DNA from 4 places in the Noviherbaspirillum sp. L7-7A genome. Region 3 is predicted to be linked to each of the others. Evidence: predicted binding sites of a transcription regulator. Region 3 holds the regulator's gene; each other region holds the start of a gene.
The links. Region 3 encodes sigma-54, which starts transcription at its own class of promoters, with help from an activator protein. Its sites were predicted from a motif close to TGGCANGNAANCTGCTTT; they were not measured.
Positions count from the first base shown of each region.

Region 1: pepA (flocculation-associated PEP-CTERM protein PepA) is a predicted target of sigma-54. The motif match lies at 2,874-2,891, and genes of this name have one in related genera.
Region 2: KTQ42_RS19710 (PEP-CTERM sorting domain-containing protein) is a predicted target of sigma-54. The motif match lies at 2,706-2,723, and genes of this name have one in related genera.
Region 4: prpB (methylisocitrate lyase) is a predicted target of sigma-54. The motif match lies at 1,308-1,325, and genes of this name have one in related genera.

Region 1 covers NZ_JAHQRJ010000002.1:77,833-82,592, forward strand. Annotated here, with positions in the region: partial or broken gene KTQ42_RS18555 (MFS family transporter) at 1-248, shown strand, start outside; gene KTQ42_RS18560 (SGNH/GDSL hydrolase family protein) at 499-1,191, shown strand; gene opgC (OpgC domain-containing protein) at 1,184-2,392, opposite strand; gene pepA (flocculation-associated PEP-CTERM protein PepA) at 2,943-3,776, shown strand; gene KTQ42_RS18575 (SulP family inorganic anion transporter) at 4,145-4,760, shown strand, end outside.
Region 2 covers NZ_JAHQRJ010000002.1:311,446-316,205, reverse strand. Annotated here, with positions in the region: gene KTQ42_RS19715 (acyl-CoA dehydrogenase) at 1-1,132, shown strand, start outside; gene KTQ42_RS19710 (PEP-CTERM sorting domain-containing protein) at 1,978-2,646, opposite strand; gene KTQ42_RS19705 (glutathione S-transferase family protein) at 3,211-3,864, shown strand; gene KTQ42_RS19700 (M24 family metallopeptidase) at 4,130-4,576, opposite strand; gene KTQ42_RS19695 (LysR family transcriptional regulator) at 4,592-4,760, opposite strand, start outside.
Region 3 covers NZ_JAHQRJ010000001.1:3,746,931-3,751,690, forward strand. Annotated here, with positions in the region: gene KTQ42_RS17095 (hypothetical protein) at 1-214, opposite strand, end outside; gene raiA (ribosome-associated translation inhibitor RaiA) at 364-732, opposite strand; gene KTQ42_RS17105 (RNA polymerase factor sigma-54) at 808-2,292, opposite strand; gene lptB (LPS export ABC transporter ATP-binding protein) at 2,305-3,048, opposite strand; gene lptA (lipopolysaccharide transport periplasmic protein LptA) at 3,050-3,604, opposite strand; gene lptC (LPS export ABC transporter periplasmic protein LptC) at 3,650-4,246, opposite strand; gene KTQ42_RS17125 (HAD family hydrolase) at 4,243-4,760, opposite strand, start outside.
Region 4 covers NZ_JAHQRJ010000001.1:1,166,699-1,171,458, forward strand. Annotated here, with positions in the region: gene prpR (propionate catabolism operon regulatory protein PrpR) at 1-1,151, opposite strand, end outside; gene prpB (methylisocitrate lyase) at 1,374-2,264, shown strand; gene prpC (2-methylcitrate synthase) at 2,302-3,456, shown strand; gene acnD (Fe/S-dependent 2-methylisocitrate dehydratase AcnD) at 3,469-4,760, shown strand, end outside.

The DNA of each region.
Region 1 (4,760 bases), on a different contig from region 3:
CCATCAGCGGGCTAATCAACTCGGAGATGTTCTCGCCGGAAATCAGGGCGCTTGGCGTCGGCCTTTCCTATGCGCTGGGCAATGCCATCTTCGGCGGCTCGGCCGAGTATGTTGCGCTGTGGCTCAAGTCGGCCGGGCACGAAGCCAGCTTCTATTGGTATGTGACGGCGATGTGTGCGATCGCCTTCGTGGTCTGCTTAAGGATGCGCGACCCCGCCAAGGTGGGTTATCTGAAGGATGCTGCCTGAAGGGAAAAACGGGGAGACGCGGCCACACGCGTCTTCCCCATCTTTAACGCGCGACAGACGCCGGGCGCACGCCTGCAATCGAAGTAATGGGCACGCAACCGTAGCCTGATTGGCCTGTATGCACGGTAAAGCAACGTCATTGCATGAAAAAAATCACAATTTTTTCATCTATTTCAAGCACTTGCCTTTAATATTGGCGAGCCGTCCCAAAATGCGGCAAGATCCGGTTGAATTAAATTAAAGGTTTGCAATGATTGCCATTTATCGGGCAGTGGTATCCCTTGTACTCGCCATGGGGTTGGCGCAGCCGGCTCTGGGCCAGAGCAGCGCGGCCGGGCTTCAGGCCGCCATCGATCCCAGGTGGACTTCGAGCTTCGACGCTTTCGCCAATGCTGATAAGCAACAGATGCCGGCGCCGGGCGGCGTGCTGTTCGTCGGCAGTTCGTCGATACGCCTCTGGGACAACCTGGAACAGCAGTTCAACACCGCGCCCATCGTGGTCAAGCGCGGCTTCGGCGGTTCCCGCATGGAAGACTGCGCCGCCCACCTGAGCCGCCTGGTGATTCCCTACAAACCGCGCACGGTTGTGATCTATGCCGGCGAGAACGACTTGGCCGAAGGCCGCCGGCCGGAACAGGTGCTGAAGAGCTTCACCCGCTTCGTCGAGGGCGTGCGCGCCGCCCTGCCGGCTACCCGCATCGCCTATGTATCAATCAAGCCGAGCATTGCCCGTGCCGGCATGCTGGACGACATCCGCGCCACCAATGCCCTGATCAGCGACTATGTGTCGCAGCTGGACAATGCCCGCTATATCGATGTCTTCACGCCTATGCTCGACAGCCGTGGCGCGCCGCGCGCCGAACTGTTCCGGGAAGACAGGCTGCATCTGAACCAGGCCGGCTATGCGCTGTGGCACGACCTGATCTCGCCGTCGCTCAGGTAGGCAGGTCGGATTCGGCCGCACTGGCGGCTCGGGTCTGGCTGCGCCGGGCGCGCTGCAGTTCCTGCTCCTTGCGCGCCGCCAGCATGCGCTGTTGCTCCTCGCGGTCGATGTACAGGGTGACCAGTGCGGTGGCATACAGCGCAGCCAAGCCGGCCGCCATCATCAGCACATCCAGCAGCAATGGCCGGCCTGGACGGTACTCCCCGGCAATCGTCAGCGCCGCAAGCACCACCACCAGGTGCATGCAGAACACCGGCAGCGAGGCCGACCCCAGCTTTTCCAGGAAGCCGATACGTGGCAGCCGCTCGCTCAGGCGCGGCCCGACATGCATGATCACCACCAGCAGTGCGAACAGGTTCAGCATGCGCAGCGGCCCCAGTTTCCATTTGTCAAAGAGCTGATTGATCAGGGATTCGGCATGTCCCGGCACCGGAATCTGCCCCGCCGTATGGCGCCAGATGAGGCAGACTAGCACCACCAGGACGGCGCCCGCCAGCAGGGCCTGCGGAAAGGGTTTGCGGTGATCCAGTCGGCCCTGCGCGGTGGCGGCGCCCATCCACAGCCCGAACAGCCAGAGGAATTGCCACGACAGGGTTTCAAACGAGCCGGTTTCGCTAAACGGCACCCGCAGCCCGATATGGCGCGCCAGCACTTCGTACAGCCCCTGCGACAGCGGGAACTGGCCGCATGCCCACAGCGCCACGCTGATGACGAACACGCCGGTCCAGCCGCGCTGCATCGCAAAGGCCAGCACGAAGGGGCTAGCGAACAGCAGCAGGATGTAGAGCGGAAGGATGTCGAGCAGCGGCGGATTGTAGATCAGCAGCAGCGCGCCCGGCAGGGCGGCCCATGGGTCGGACAGGTAAAAGCCGATCAGGTTGGTCAGCGCCGGTTGGTCGAGCTTCAGGCCGAGCAGTGCAATGGCCGAAAACAGGAACAGTAGCAGGGTGGCGTGGCAGGCATACACGGTGGTAACGCGCCGGAAGAAGGCTTTCTTCATCGCCGGTATCCCGGCCTTCTGCGCCCGTCCGGTGTAGATCAGGCCTGCCATGAAGGCTGACAGCATCACGAAACCCTCGGCAGCTGACACATAGCCGAAAGGCTGGCCGAGCTTGTCGGAAAACCGGGTCGGCAGATGCGTGGTGAACATCATTACCAGCATGAAGCCCCGGAGCAGATCCAGTTCCCACCGTCGATTCATGGTCATTCACCTGTCGAGTAACGGGACAGTCTGCCGGAAAAGCGATGACGGGGATTTGATTGAAAACACCGATGGAATAGGACGAGGAATTATCGGTATTGTGTAAATGGAAAAGCCATAAAGATGGCAATCGGATGTTTAAATTGCGCAATACGGAGAGGAGAATTCGTCGAGCAGTCAAAACATGTTTCCTGGGTAATCGGAATTAGGAATATTAATCTCGTAAAAAATATTAAATTTTCCATGTTCACATTCTCTGGTTCCTAGCCGCCAGAATCCGGAAAGCATGGTGAGTCACCCGGTGAGTAGGTCAGAAATGCCAGGAAATCAGGAAATTTATGTAATTACGTGCGCGATCGCACATACATTCTTGTTATTTCGTGCGCATTGTAAAATTGTTGTGTCGAATAAATTTACAATAATGAAACTAGTTACATTCAGTAACTTGTTAAGTCGTTGATTTTAAAAAATGTTGGCAACTTGGCACGTTTCCTGCTGATTAGTCCATGAGAGCAATCTCGCCATAATTAATCAAACTGGAACCGGAAAAATGAAAAACGCAATTCGCAAGACCCTGATCGCATGCGCAGTAACCGCCTCCTTCGCTGCCAGCTCGGGCGCCATGGCACAGAGCTTCCCTGACTTCACTGTAAACGAAGGCGCCATCGCCGGTGCCCTGGCTCAGACCGTCAACGCCGACAAGATCACCGGCAACTACGTGGAAGTCATCACCTTCGCCGGCTCCGAAACCAGCGGCACCTTCAATGTGTCCCTGAAGTGGAATGCCGGCCAGTTTGTCGGTAACAATGGTTCCACCCCACTGGCCAGCCAGCTTGGTAGCACGTCGTCCAGCCAGTACGGCCTGTACGCGCTGTACCAAGGCACCGGCACCTTCAACACCACCGCATCCGGCACCGTATTCAGCTTCGCGCCGGGCGGCAGCCTGAGCCTGTTTGCCGACGCGCAGGCCAACACCCAGTTCGGTCAGCCAACCAATGGCGCACTGGGTTTCACTACCAGCAACAATGCGGATGACGTGCTGATCGCTACCGGCACCCCAACCTCCGGCGAAGGCCGCCTCGACCCCAGCCTGAGCACCTGCGGCGCCACCAAAGGCATCAACTGCGGCAGCTTCGGCGCCTCGTCGACGTTCAACCTGACCGGCGCCGGCAGCGAGTATTTTGTTGCGCCCAACCCGTTCTATAACATTTCCTTCCAGTCGGGCCAGCTCAACAACTTCAACCCGACCGGCACCCAAGTCATCAACGGTTCGCTCGACGTGATCTTCGGTGGTTCCTCGGAAGTGCCGGAACCGGCAACCGTGGCCATGATTGGTCTGGGCCTGCTGGGCCTGGGCTTGTCCCGTCGTCGTAAGCAAGCCTGATGATGCCCGCCGCCTGCATGGGCGGCGCGTATAGACGTAATGAGAAACCACGGCGCTTTGCGGCTGTGGTTTTTTTGCCTGTGCCGTACGGTTCAAGCAATTTTGCAAGAGACATGATGAGATAAATTTGACTCTGGCCAGTTGCGATGCAGGGCGCCCGGGCTGCCACAGGCAGGCGCTGCAAGGGTGGCAACGCGGCAGCACGCTGACCAGGGCCGCCGATAAGCACTGTTACTTCCGGACGGGTACCTTATACTGCATGACGCCCGGCAAGGCTCTGACATGCTGGGACCGGCCCGCGCAGACTGCCCCGGCGCGGCACAGGCCAGCGCGACACGGGCAACATCCATCAATCAAAGCAGCCCGACATGCAGCCTTCCCAACGCCTCCGGCGTTATTTCCCCTTCCTGTCATGGCCGCGCCCGACACGGCATTCCCTGAAACGCGATGTCTGGGCCGGCATCACCGTCGGCCTGGTGCTGGTGCCGCAGGCGCTGGCCTATGCGACGCTGGCCGGCATGCCGCCATACACTGGCCTGTATGCCGCGCTGCTACCCAGCATCATCGGCATGCTATGGGGTTCGTCGCCGCTGCTGGCTGTGGGGCCGGTGGCGCTCACCTCCATCCTGGTGTTCGGCTCGCTATCCTCCATGGCAGCGCCGGAAACAGGCGCATGGATCGCGCTGGCTATCTGGCTGGCGCTGTATTCGGGCTTGTTCCAGTTGCTGCTAGGCGTGTTCCGCATGGGCAGCATTGCGAACCTGGTGTCGCAGCCGGTAGTAACAGGCTTCATCAACGCCGCTGCTGTCATCATCATGCTGTCGCAGCTGCCGCAGTTGCTGGGCATCGCCTTCCATCCGCGGCAGTGGTCCGTGCCCGCCGAATTCGTTACCCTGTCGCGAGGCACGCCCATCACCGCTGCCTTCGGCTGCAGCGCCATCCTGCTGCTGGTCCTGCTGAAGCGCTATGCTCCCAGGCTGCCGG
Region 2 (4,760 bases), on a different contig from region 3:
AGGGGTGAAGGGCATTTCCCTGTTCGTGGTGCCGAAGTTCCTGGTCAATGCCGACGGCAGCCTGGGCGCGCGCAACGACGTGCATTGCGTGTCGATCGAGCACAAGCTGGGCATCAAGGCCAGCCCGACGGCCGTGCTGCAGTTCGGCGACCATGGCGGCGCGATCGGCACCCTGGTTGGCGAAGAGAACCGCGGCCTGGAATACATGTTCATCATGATGAACGCGGCCCGTTTTGCGGTCGGCATGCAGGGCGTGGCGGTGGCCGAGACGGCTTACCAGAAGGCGGTGGCTTATGCCCGCGACCGGGTGCAGTCGCGTGACCTGGCCGGTTCGGCCGGCCCGGTGGCGATCATTCACCATCCTGACGTGCGGCGCATGCTGATGGCGATGCGCGCCCAGACCGAAGGCGCCCGCGCGCTGTCCTATGTCACGGCCGCCGCCTATGACGCGGCCCATCATCATGCCGATGCCGCAACACGCAGCGAGAACCAGGCCTTCTATGAATTCATGGTGCCCATCGTCAAGGGCTGGTCGACCGAGATGTCGATCGACGTCGCCTCGACCGGCGTGCAGGTGCATGGCGGCATGGGCTTCATCGAGGAAACCGGCGCGGCGCAGTTCTACCGCGACGCCCGCATCCTGACCATTTATGAAGGCACTACCGCGATCCAGGCCAACGACCTGGTCGGCCGCAAGACCGTGCGCGACGGCGGCGCCACCGCCCGCGCCATCCTGGCGCAGGTGCGGCGCACCGAGGCCGAACTGGAATCGGCCGGCGGCGGCGACCTGGCGGCGATCCGCAACCAGCTGGCCGCCGGCTCACGGGCGCTGGAAGAGGTGGTGGAGTACATTGTGGGCAACATGAAGTCCGACATCAAGGGAGTGTTCGCGGGCAGCGTGCCCTACCTGAAGATGGCTGGCATCGTGCTGTGCGGCTGGCAGATGGCGCGCGCGGCGTTGATTGCGCAGAAGAAGCTGGATGCGGGCGAGGGCGATGCGCGCTTCTACCAGGCCAAGATCGCCACGGCGCGCTTCTTTGCCGATTATCTGCTGTCGCAGGCCTCGTCCTGCCGCGCTGCCATCGTCGGCGGCAGCGTTGGCGTAATGGCGCTGGCAGAAGACCAGTTCTAATTCGGCACCGCTTCGTCGCTATGCTCCGCGACGAATGATATAGCGCATACCTATGACGAGCTACTCAGGCGACAGTAATAAGAAAGGTGGACTTTTGCTAGATGTATGGAACTAGCCGTCTTGATGGCATAGCGGCGGGCGAAGAAGCTGGTAGTCAGGGTACAGCAAGTGGATTGCTTGACATGCACACATATGAATTAAGAACGGCCGGTTTCCAATGTGGAGCAGACATTGGAAAGATACGATCGAAGGGCGCCAATGGGTCGAACTGCGACATTCGTTGTTCGCTATAGCCTGTCGGTTAAAGTAGCAACTGCTTGGCAAGAATAATCCATGCCGTCCGTCGCACGGCATCATACGCATCAGCTTGAATGGGTGCATAGGCTTGCCATCACCGGCAATTGATTGCCGCCGGGTTAGCTTCCAAGGTGCGTGGCAAGTGGGTTAGCTTTTCGCTGCTGCATCCAGTTATGACCCAGATGTCATGACGGACTGTACCCTATACAACCTTGCTAGGCGGGTCTGTACGCAGCGATCACAATCTCCCTAAAGGCATCCCCACTCCACAATCCAGAAAGCTTAAAGCCTGCCAACCGTCAGCAACTGAGCCCAGTCGACTTTTTTATCTATATTTATGAAAAGAAGAGAGTAAAGCCGGTTGACAGGGCAATTAGTTGAGACTTTAGCGCTCCCACAGTTAGGCGAGCTTCTTTTTTAAGGGCACGTCTCTAGGCAAATTTGCTTTCGCCTACGCCATTTAGCGCGATGTAAAAATATCGCCACCGGGAAACATAAGGTGGCGATCAGGCAATGCGTGCTCTTTGGAGGATGAAGAGCAAACGCTACTAGCCGCGTGAGCGACGGCGAGCTGTTATGAGACCAACCAGAGCGATCCCGAAAAGAGCCACGCCAGTGGGTTCAGGAACGGCTGAAACGCGCACATTATCCAAGCCTTCTGTTGAAATAAAACCTCCGAAATAGGCGGTCTGAATAGACGCTGACGTGAAACTTTCGTTATCCGTGCCAACGACGCCAAAAAACCCGCTCGATAATGTATTAAATACTGTCTCGGTGAGGCCGTTTATAGTTACAGAATAGCTGTCGGTATAGTCAGTGTCGAACCAGTCGAAACCAAACGCCGTTACGGCGTTGTCAAACGTGAACAAGGTGGTCGGTCCCACATATCCATCACCGCTGTCGCCCCAACCGTAGAAGTTTTGACCTGCAAAGTTCGACGGGATAGCGGTATCGTCACCCCAAGACAATGACCCGGTCGAAATACCTGAGTTATCGCCGTTAGCAACAGTTGAAAGGCTAAATCCTTTGAACGAACCAGCATAGTTAGCCGTGCTGAAACCGACCGTGGCGGATGAAAATGTCTCAACAGTAGTTAGACCAGCAGCAGCTTGGAAAGCTGCTAGGTCAGTATAGGTGGTCAAGGTTGCATGGGCCGGGATTGTAGTTGCAGCGCAGGCCAATGCTGCGATTGCCGTGAAGGTTTTGAGTGTTTTCATAAATACTCCCTGGGAAAATTGTCGTTTTTAATAAGCCACTGGACTGGGCTAACCGGTAGTAGGCATAAAATGTGCCACCGGAAATATATTGTTTTTATTCAATGACTTGATTTTTTGAAACTAAATTCTTAGGTGAAACTGTCAAGTTTTTCGACAACTTCATTTCTTGTCATGCGGTTTCGAACAGGGACTTTTTCGAGTTATATGTTGTGATGTGTTCCTAGCACGCTTGCGCATCTGTGGGTGCCTGCTATCAGTAACTTACGACTCACGAGTTGCGGCAGCAGTCGGCCATTTCCAGCCATTGCGTAGCGGCCTACGCCGCTTGATAGCAGACATTCGCTGTTATATCGACAATTGACGTAACGCATCGGCGCGGAGTGAACAATCGCTGAGCGAACGGCTAGTATTTCCTCCATGAAACCAACACCCGGTCCTTCAACGGCTCGGGTCACGCTGTTCGTATATGCAGTGTCTGTCTAATTAGGGCTATGTCGAATCACTCTTTTCAAAACAAAAACTTGGCCGCAAAATGCTTCTGTGCGTATCACCCAGAGTCTTCCAATGACCCCTATCATTACCGCCTTTGAGCAATCTCCGGATCACGGCACGGGACAGGCACGTGACATGCGCGTTCGCTGGGCACTTGAGGAAATGAATCAGCCATACGACGTCCGTCTTGTATCGTTCAGTGAAATGAAAGAACCTGCGCATCTCGCTCTTCATCCGTTTGGTCAGATTCCGACTTACGAAAAAGGCGATCTCACCCTGTTCGAATCAGGGGCGATCGTGTTCCATATTGCGGAGCGCCATGGTGGCCTCCTGCCAGACGATGCGAATGCCAGGTGGCGCGCGATCACATGGATGTTCGCCGCGCTCAACACGGTGGAGCCGCCGCTTGTAGATCGCGAAGTTGCCATGCTACAGGAGCGTGATAAGCCTTGGTATGAACAACGCCAGCCTGTCGTCGAGGATCGCGCCCGCAAACGGCTTGATGAACTTTCCCGTCGACTTGGCGATGCCGACTGGCTCGATGGCACCTTCACCGCAGGCGACCTTTTGATGGTGGGGGTGCTATTCAGGTCGAAAGATTCCGGAATCTTGGAAGAATATCCAAATCTCTCCGCCTATGTCGCGCGCGGCGAAGCACGCCCTGCCTTTATGCGTGCTTTTGCTGCTCAATTGACTGTCTTCACTACTGTTCAACCAAGCAAGTAAACGGCACAAGCATGGCGGCTCCGCTGAACACCTGAAGCCTCAGCCTTCAATCAATCGGATATGCCCCGGGAGAAAGGATGTCGGTTATCTCAAACGTTGAGCGTCCGCTTTCTGGAGGGCCTACAGGCAGCAAAGGGTCGGGTCCACCCCTCCGGCATTAGCGGCAGCCGGCCAGAAGCGGCCAGTGGCTGCGTCGGCACACTGGAAAGACGGCCTCGCTCCCGCTTTCAGGTCGTAGCGTCTCGATATACTGCCTCTACTGCAATCATGAATACTGTGCATTTCCGTACAGCCACACAGTCAACATTTCAATTCCGCTTTCGGTTAGGGCCACCATCTGCTCCTGCTGGGCAGACAGTGAGCGTTCTATCGTCACGATGTTCCAACCATTTGCCAGGTGCTTGGTAAGTGGCTTCCCTGCATTGAACATCGGCGCGACGGTGAGGATAATGCCCGGTTTAAGAATTAGCCCGGCGCCTGGATGGACAAAGTACAGCACTTGGAGTTCATCGTGATAAACCTTCCCGATCCCACGGCCACAGAATTCGCGAACGACACAGAATCCCTTACGCTGTGAGATGGTCTGGATGACGCATCTGATGTCACCTAATGTCGCGCCAGGATGCGCGGCGAGAGGTGCCGGAGCGCAGTGCCTCATAAGTACTATTGACCAAGCGGCTAGCGAGGATTCCTGGCTCTCCGATAAAGTAATTGCGCTTCTTGTGATTTATGATTTTACTGCTGCGCGCAAAAACTCAACAAATGCACGCACTCTCGCCGAAAGGTGACGATTTTGAGGATAGAGGATCGAAAACGGGCGAGAGCGTCCCCCGTATTTTTGAAGGACCTCTACAAGGTCGCCACGCCTTAACGCATCGGCCACTGCAAAGCGGTAG
Region 3 (4,760 bases):
TGGCCAGAACCACAGTCCAGCGATTGAACAGCAGCATTTGCAGGTGGCCGGGATCATCGCCAGGGCGGCAATCAATGATGGGATTGACGCTGTATTGATTTTTCCGCACTTCGCGGCGGATCCGCATTTCTCGGCGGCCTACGCGCAGCATGAAGCCGGCTGGTGCCTGATCGAGGTAAAGGGGATTGCTTGCGGTAGTATTGAATTGCGCCATGACGTCTTCTCCAGGGCAGAAACGTTGAACATGGCGTTAATGTATCACAAGTACTGTATGTATAAACAGTATTTTCGAACTGTGGTTTTTTATGCAAGGCGCTTGGAGCGCCCTGCGTTCATGCATTTTACGGGAATGCGCTGTGTGGCTCAGGCAGCCGGTGCCGCCGCGGTGCCGTCACTATCTTCCTCGATCATGCGCTTGATGCCGGCATGCTGATGGTCCTGGATCCTGGTCTTGTATTTCAAGACCTGGCGATCGAGCTTGTCGATCAGCGTATCAATGGCGGCGTACAGGTCCTGCGCAATGCTGGCCACATGCACATCCTTGCCCCGTAGCCTCAGGGTGATCTCGGCGCGCTGGCGCCTTTCTTTCTCAGGGAGATTATCAACGGCCAAGATGACCGCTATATCAATGACATGGTCGAAATGGCGCTTGATCCGCTCAAGCTTGCCTTGCACGTATTCACGAATTGCGGGAGTCACTTCGAGATGATGTCCACTGATGGTGAGATTCATACTACGCTCCTGTGAAAGGCCGGCAGAGGTTTCACTGAAGATGAAACATGTCAGCGAGTTACATGCTGCAAAAAACTACAAGGACTTGCGCAGGTTGACTGGAGGGATCTTCAGGGCTTCCCGATATTTTGCGACGGTACGGCGTGCCACGACCATACCCTGTTCCGCCAGCATTTCTGCGATGCGACTATCGGAAAATGGATTCTTCGGGTCTTCGGCTCCTATGAGTTGTTTGATCAACGCCCGGATTGCAGTCGATGAGGCTTCGCCGCCTGCATCGGTTGCAACATGGCTGCCAAAGAAGTACTTCAACTCGAACATGCCATGCGGCGTGAGCATGTATTTCTGTGTTGTCACACGCGAGATGGTGCTTTCGTGTAAACCCAGTGTATCAGCTATTTCTCGTAACACAAGAGGTCGCATTGCCACGGCGCCATGAGAGAAAAAATTGCGCTGGCGGTCCACAATCGCCTGGGCCACGCGCAGGATGGTATCGAAACGCTGGCGCATGTTCTTGATCAGCCATTTCGCTTCCTGCAGCTGTGAACTCATCGAGCCTTCGCCCTTGCTCTGCTTGAGGATGTTGGCATACAGCGCATTGACGCGCAGGCGCGGCATCACCTCGTGATTCAGTGTCACCTGCCAGCCGTTCTTGCCGCGCTTGACGATCACGTCGGGCACGACATAGTCGGATGCGTCGCTGGCGAACATGGCCCCAGGATGCGGATTGCATTGCCGGATCACTACCTGGGCCTCGCGCAGGTCCTCCTCGTCGCAGTCCAGGGATTTTTTCAACTTGTTGAAGTCGCGCTGGGCAAACAGCTGCAAGTGCTTCTCGACGATCTGCAGCGCGGTGCGGCGCGTCACCATGGGAACGCGGGGCATGCGCCTGATCTGCAGCGCCAGGCATTCCGACGCGTCGCGCGCGCCGACGCCGGGCGGGTCGAAGCTTTGCAAGAGCTTCAGCGCCATCGACAGCTCCTCGATCTCGACTTCCAGTTCCTCCGGCAGTCGCGCGTGGATCTCCTCCAGCGGCTCGGTCAGATAACCGTTGTCATCCAGCGCATCGATGACCAGTTCAACCAGTGCGCGGTCGCGCGGATTCTGGACGGTCACGCGCATCTGTTCCAGCAGATGCTCGCGCAGGGTCAGCTCATGCGCTTCCATCTGGGGACGGGCGTCGTCGTCTTCCGGCGCCTTGGACGTCCGCGCAACGTCGTCGAAACTCCAGTCGGCATCGGCGCCGCTATCGCTGCTTTCGCCGCCGCCTTCGCCGGCCTCGAAGCCGCCTTCGCCTTCCGCGGAAGGGGCGGCATCGGAAGCGGGTGCGTCGCTGCTTGGCGTGGAGGTGGGTGCGCTGCTGACGGAGCCGTCGGCCAGCAGCCTGATCGAATGGTCAAGCGGATCATCCAGACGTTCAAGCAGCGGATTCTCCGACAGGATCTGTTCCAGTTCCTGATGCAGTTCCAGCGTTGAGAGCTGCAGCAGCCGGATCGACTGCTGCAGTTGCGGCGTCAGCGCAAGATGCTGGGATACGCGGAGTTGAAGTGTCTGTTTCATTTGTGCCTTTTCTTACATCCGGAAGTGCTCGCCGAGATAGACGCGGCGCACCGACTCGTCGGCAATGATGTCGTCCGGGCGGCCGCTGGCCAGCACCACGCCCTGATTGATGATGTAGGCATGGTCGCAAATGCCCAGCGTCTCGCGGACATTGTGGTCCGTTATAAGCACGCCGATATTGCGCTCCTTGAGGAAACGCACGATGCGCTGGATTTCGATGACGGCGATCGGATCGACGCCGGCAAAGGGCTCGTCCAGAAGGATGAAGCGCGGGCTGGTGGCCAGGGCGCGCGCGATTTCTACACGCCTGCGTTCACCGCCGGACAGCGACATCGCCTGGTTGTCACGCAGCTTTTCGATCTGCAGTTCGGAGAGCAGGGCATTGAGCCGGTTCGCGATCTGCTCCTTCGACAGCGGCTTGCCCTCGTAGCGCTGCAGCTCCAGCACCGCGCGGATGTTTTCCTCGACGGTGAGCTTGCGAAATACCGAGGCTTCCTGCGGCAGGTAGGACAGGCCCAGCACAGCGCGGCGGTGGATAGGCAGGCGCGAGATGTCGACGCCGTCCACGTCGATGGTGCCGGCGTCGGAGGGCACCAGGCCGACGATCATGTAGAACGACGTGGTCTTGCCGGCGCCATTCGGGCCGAGCAGTCCCACCACCTGGCCGCTTTCGACATGCAGGGAGACGTCGCGCACCACCTGGCGCGCGCCATAACTCTTCTGCAGGCCCTGCACGTTGAGGATGCTGTTTTCCATCTCAAGGCGCCCTGGTGTCGTTGCGTGGCTGGATGATGGCCTTGATGCGGCCGGCGCCGGCCTTGCTGTTGCTGCTGGGCGTGTTGTTGACCGAGTAGAACTCCTGCTTGCTGTCGTAGGAAATGAATTCGCCTTCGACCTCGTCGGTCGGACTGGCGCCTTCCAGCAGGCGAATCCTGGCGCTGACGTAGAACTTCGCGACCTCGGTCTTGGTGTCGTACTCGATGCGGTCGGCGGCTTCGCCTTCTATCCAGAGATTGGGGCCGCCATCGCGTTTCTGCCGGAAGGTGGCCTTCTCGCCGCGCTTGGCGTAGACCGTGGCGTACTGGTAGCCGGCCGGGTCCTGGGTGACGACCATGCGGTCGGCCTTCAGGATCAGGGTGCCGCGCGTGAGCACGACATTGCCGGTAAAGGTGTTGATCTGCTTGACGTCGTCGTAGGCCATCTGGTTGGCCTCGATGTTGGTGGGCTTGGTCATGTCGGCCTTTTCAGCCAGCGAGCTGCCTGCCGCGGCCATGCCTATCAGCAGAATGAACCATGCGTGGAGTTGTTTCATCACTCTTCTCTAAGGTAATGCGTTGTTGATTTTCCAGTCGCGCTTTCAGCGGATGGCGGTCTGGCGCGGCGGCAGGGTTGCCTGCACCCGGCTGGCCAGGCTGAGTTCGCCGGTGGCATTGTTGGCTACCATGCCGGCGCCGTTGAGCGTCGAGCCGCCCAGGGTAAGGCGCACCGGCTTGTCGGTGCGCATGATGTCTTCGTCGGGCAATACCATCAGGTAGTCGGACTCCAGATGGAAATTTTCCGCCTGCGGCGTTTTCGGGCGATCCAGCTTGACATTGTCGTACATGTGAATCTTGACGCCGCCCGGTTCGACGATAGCCCGCTCCGAGCGCGCTGTCATTGGCGGCCTCTCGCGGGCAAGGCTGTTAATGACGGGCAAATCGATCGTATGCGTGTCGTCGGCCGGATTGTGCACCATGCGCTTGCCGGAAATGTTGTACTGCGCCTCGCCGGTGGCAGACAGCCGCACGAAATTGAAATTGTCGACGTAGTAATCGGGTTCGGTGCGCGCCGCCGCCGGGCCGGCGCTGTTGTCCGGCGCGCGCGTGATCTGCAGCAGCCAGAAACTGCCCAGCGCCAGCAGCGTGGCCAGCAGCAGCATGGGCGCCATGCTGAAGCGGCGGCGATCCTGCTTCATCTCAGATACGGCGCCAGCGCCGCCTCGTAGTTGCCCTGCGCGCGCAGGATGAAGTCGCACAGTTCGCGCACGGCGCCGCGGCCGCCGCCGGCATTGGTGACGTAGTGCACCCGCGAGCGCACTTCGGGGTGGCCGTTCGGCACGCTGGCGGCAAAGCCCACGCGGGTCAGCACCGGCAGGTCGATCACGTCGTCGCCGATGAAGCCGCTCGCTTCAGCCGCGACGCCGCATTCGGCCAGCAGCGCCTGAAAGCCCGACAGCTTGTCATGCACGCCCTGCTGGACATGGGTGATGCCGAGATCGGCCGCACGCCGCGCCACCAGCGCCGACTGGCGCGCGCTGATGATGGCGGTGATGACGCCCGACTGTTGCAGCAGCTTGATGCCGTGTCCATCGAGCACGTTGAAGGTCTTGATCATTTCGCCGTCTGCGCCGAAATGCAGGCTGCCGTCGGTCAGCACGCCATCGACATCGAACACCATCAGCCGGATGCGGCGTGCCCGCGCCATGCTTT
Region 4 (4,760 bases), 2.6 Mb from region 3:
TCGGCCCGGAAGGCGCCGTCGCGCACCCGGGCGTCGAGGTCGCAGTGGGTCGCGCTGATGATGCGCACATCCACGGGAATCGGCCGGGTGCCGCCTACCCGCATGACCTCGCGTTCTTCCAGCACCCGCAAGAGGCGGGTTTGCAGCGCCAGCGGCATCTCGCCGATTTCATCCAGGAAGAGCGTACCCCGGTGCGCCGCCTCGAACAGGCCCGGACGGCCGCCGCGCCGCGAGCCGGTGAAGGCGCCTTCCTCGTAGCCGAACAGTTCGGATTCCAGCAGCGATTCCGCGATGGCGCCGCAATTGACGGCGACGAAAGGCTTGCCGGCGGCATGGCCGAGCATGCTTTCCCGGTGGATGGCCTGCGCGACAAGCTCCTTGCCGGAACCGGTTTCGCCCTGGATCAGCACGGTTGCCGGCGAGCGGGCATAGAGCATCACCGTCTGGCGCACCGACTGCATGGCGGCGGAGTCGCCGCGCAGGTCCTTCAAGCCGTGGCGGGCACGCAGGGCGGCGCTGACCGTGCCGCTGCGTCCGCGTCCGCTTTCCAGGCGGGTGAAACGGGCGATTTCCAGTGCGTCCTCGAAGGCCTGGCGGATCGAGCCGGCGGAATAGAGGAACACGCCGGCCAGGTCCGCTTCCTCGGCCAGGTCCATGATCAGGCCGGTGCCGACGATGGCTTTCACGCCGGCCGCCTTCAGTTCGCCGATCTGGGTGCGGGCATCCTCAGCGGTGGCATAGGTGCGCTGCGCGATGCGCAGGCCGAATGCCGACTGGAATTCAGTCAGCTGGGGAAACGTGTCCTGGTAGGTAATGATGCCCATCTGCGCCGAGATGCGGCGCGCCCGGGCCAGCGCCTGCATCACGTCGAAACCGCTGGCCCGAGCGACGACTACCGGAACCGGCAGGCGGCTCTTCAGATAGGCGGCATTCGAGCCGGCCGCGATGACCGCGTCGCATCGTTCGTTTTCCAGGCGGGCGCGGATGTGTTCCACCGCTTCCTCGAAACCCAGATTGATCGGCTCGATGACGGCGCGCTCGTCGAATTCCGGCGTGATGTCGCGGAACAGGTGGAAAAGACGGGAGATCGACACCGTCCACAACACCGGCTTGTCTACATGCAGCGATGTTTCATCAAAGCCGGACGCCATGTTTCACTCCTGTTTCAATGTTTCACGTGGTGCCCGGTATTGAAACATATTTGCTGACCGCAGAACAGTTTAGATTTTGTGCCACCCTATGGAAGAGTCATGCAAGGTACTGATTCTTATTTAAAAAATAGAGGAGATGCCGATCTGCGCAAATTCTGGCACGGCCATTGCAATTAAGGCATCCGTACCGTTCCATCTGAAACCTCTTCATTCAGGACCATCATGACATTACGCTCCGCAGGCGCCGCATTCCGGCAAGCCGTCAAGGAAGAATCCCCGCTGCAGGTCATCGGCGCCATCAATGCGAACCATGCGCTGCTGGCCAAGCGCGCGGGCTTTCGCGCCATCTATCTTTCCGGCGGCGGTGTCGCGGCCGGCTCGCTGGGCTTGCCGGACTTGGGCATTTCCAACCTCGACGATGTGCTGACCGACGTGCGCCGTATTACCGACGTCTGCGACCTGCCGCTGCTGGTCGACGTCGACACCGGCTTCGGCTCCTCGGCCTTCAATGTCGCGCGCACCGTCAAGTCCATGATCAAGTTCGGCGCCGCCGCCATGCATATCGAGGACCAGGTCGGCGCCAAGCGCTGCGGCCACCGGCCCAACAAGGAAATCGTCAGCAAGCAGGAAATGGTCGACCGCATCAAGGCTGCGGTGGATGCCCGCACCGACCCGGACTTCGTGATCATGGCCCGCACCGATGCGCTGGCCGTCGAGGGCCTGGAGTCGGCAATCGAGCGGGCGGTGGCCTGCGTCGAGGCCGGCGCCGACATGATCTTCCCGGAAGCCATCACCGAGCTGGCGATGTACAAGCAGTTCGCCCACGCGGTGAAGGTGCCTATCCTGGCCAACATCACCGAGTTCGGCGCCACGCCGCTGTTTACCGTGGAAGAACTGAAAACGGCCGATGTCGGCATCGCGCTGTACCCGCTGTCGGCCTTCCGCGCCATGAACAAGGCCGCCGAGAACGTCTACAACACCGTGCGCCGGGAGGGCACCCAGAAGAATGTGGTCGATACCATGCAGACCCGCATGGAGCTGTATGACCGCATCAACTACCACGACTTCGAGCAAAAGCTCGACGCGCTGTTCGCGCAGCAAAAAGCCCGCTAAGCAGATGAATCAGATCAAGCAGATACAGGAGAAAACAATGAGCGATCAACAAACAGCCGCATTCAAACCGAAGAAATCCGTTGCCCTGTCCGGCGTCACCGCCGGCAATACCGCGCTGTGCACCGTGGGCAAGACCGGCAACGACCTGCACTACCGCGGCTATGACATCCTGGACGTGGCCAATACCTCCGAGTTCGAGGAAATCGCCTACCTGCTGGTGCACGGCAAGCTGCCGACCGCCGGCGAACTGAAGGGCTACAAGGCCAAGCTGCGCTCGCTGCGCGGCATTCCGAGCAACCTGAAGACCGTGCTGGAAGCACTGCCTGCATCGTCCCATCCGATGGACGTGATGCGCACTGCGGTGTCGGTGCTGGGTTGCGTGCTGCCGGAAAAGGATGACCACAACACGCCGGGCGCGCGCGATATCGCCGACCGCCTGATGGCCTCGCTGGGTTCGGCCCTGCTGTACTGGTACCACTACAGCCACAACGGCCGCCGCATCGAGGTCGAGACCGATGACGATTCCATCGGCGGCCACTTCCTGCACCTGCTGCACGGCCATGCGCCCAAGGAGTCCTGGGTCAAGGCGATGCATGTGTCGCTGATCCTGTATGCCGAGCATGAATTCAATGCCTCCACCTTCGCCGGCCGCGTGGTTGCCGGCACCGGCTCGGACATGTATTCGGCCATCACCGGCGCGATCGGCGCGCTGCGCGGCCCCAAGCATGGCGGCGCCAATGAAGTCGCGTTCGAAGTGCAGAAGCGCTACGACAATCCGGACGAGGCCGAGGCCGATGTCAGGAAGCGCGTGGAGAACAAGGAAGTCATCATCGGCTTCGGCCACCCGGTCTACACCATTTCCGATCCGCGCAACGTGGTGATCAAGGAAGTGGCGCGCAACCTGTCGCTGGAATCCGGCTCGACCAAGATGTTCGACATCGCCGACCGCCTGGAAACCGTGATGTGGGACATCAAGAAGATGTTCCCCAACCTCGACTGGTTCTCGGCCGTGTCCTACCACATGATGGGCGTGCCGACCGCGATGTTCACCCCGCTGTTCGTGATCGCCCGTACCTCCGGCTGGGCCGCGCACATCATCGAGCAGCGCATCGACAACAAGATCATCCGCCCGAGCGCCAACTATGTCGGCCCGGAAGATCTGGCCTTCGTGCCCATCAACGACCGCAAGTAAAGCAGGATCATCATGAACCTCGAATATCGCAAGCAGCTTCCCGGCACCGGGCTGGACTATTACGACGCCCGCGCCGCGGTCGACGCCATCAGCCCCGGCGCCTACGACAGGCTGCCCTACACCTCGCGGGTGCTGGCGGAAAACCTGGTGCGCCGCTGCGACCCGGCCATGCTGACCGACTCGCTGAAGCAGCTGATCGAAAGAAAGCGCGACCTGGACTTTCCGTGGTATCCAGCACGCGTGGTGTGCCATGACATCCTGGGCCAGACCGCGCTGGTGGACCTCGCCGGCCTGCGCGACGCCATCGCCGCCCAGGGCGGCGACCCGGCGCTGGTGAACCCGGTGGTGCCGACCCAACTGGTGGTGGACCATTCGCTGGCGGTGGAATGCGGCGGCTTCGATCCCGACGCCTTCAACAAAAACCGCGCCATCGAAGACCGCCGCAATGAAGACCGCTTCGACTTCATCAACTGGACCAAGAAGGCCTTCCGCAATGTCGACGTGATCCCGCCCGGCAACGGCATCCTGCACCAGATCAACCTGGAGCGCATGAGCCCGGTGGTGCAGGTCAAGGACAACGTGGCCTTCCCCGACACCCTTGTCGGCACCGACTCGCATACGCCGATGGTGGATGCGCTGGGCGTGATCGCCATCGGCGTCGGCGGCCTGGAAGCCGAGAGCGTGATGCTGGGCCGGGCGTCGTACATGCGCCTGCCCGACATCATCGGCGTGGAGCTGACCGGCAAACCGCAGCCGGGCATCACCGCCACCGACATCGTGCTGTCGCTGACCGAGTTCCTGCGCAAGTCCAAGGTGGTGTCGTCCTACCTGGAATTCTTCGGCGAGGGCGCGGCGCACCTGACGCTGGGCGACCGCGCAACCATTTCCAACATGGCACCCGAATTCGGCTCGACCGCCGCGATGTTCTACATCGACGAGCAGACCATCCGCTACCTGAAGCTGACCGGCCGCGAGGATGAACTGGTCAGCCTGGTGGAGACCTATGCGAAGGAAACCGGCCTCTGGGCCGACAGCCTGAAGAATGCGGACTACGAGCGGGTGCTGCACTTCGACCTGTCGACGGTGGTGCGCAACATCGCCGGCCCGAGCAATCCGCACAACCGGGTGCCGACCTCGCAGCTGGCCGAGCGCGGCATCAGCGGCAAGGTCGAGAACGAACCCGGCCTGATGCCGGACGGCGCGGTGATCATCGCGGCCATTACCAGCTGCACCAACACCAACAATCCGCGCAACATGATTGCGGCGGGCCTATTGGCACGCAATGCAAACCGGCTGGGCCTGCA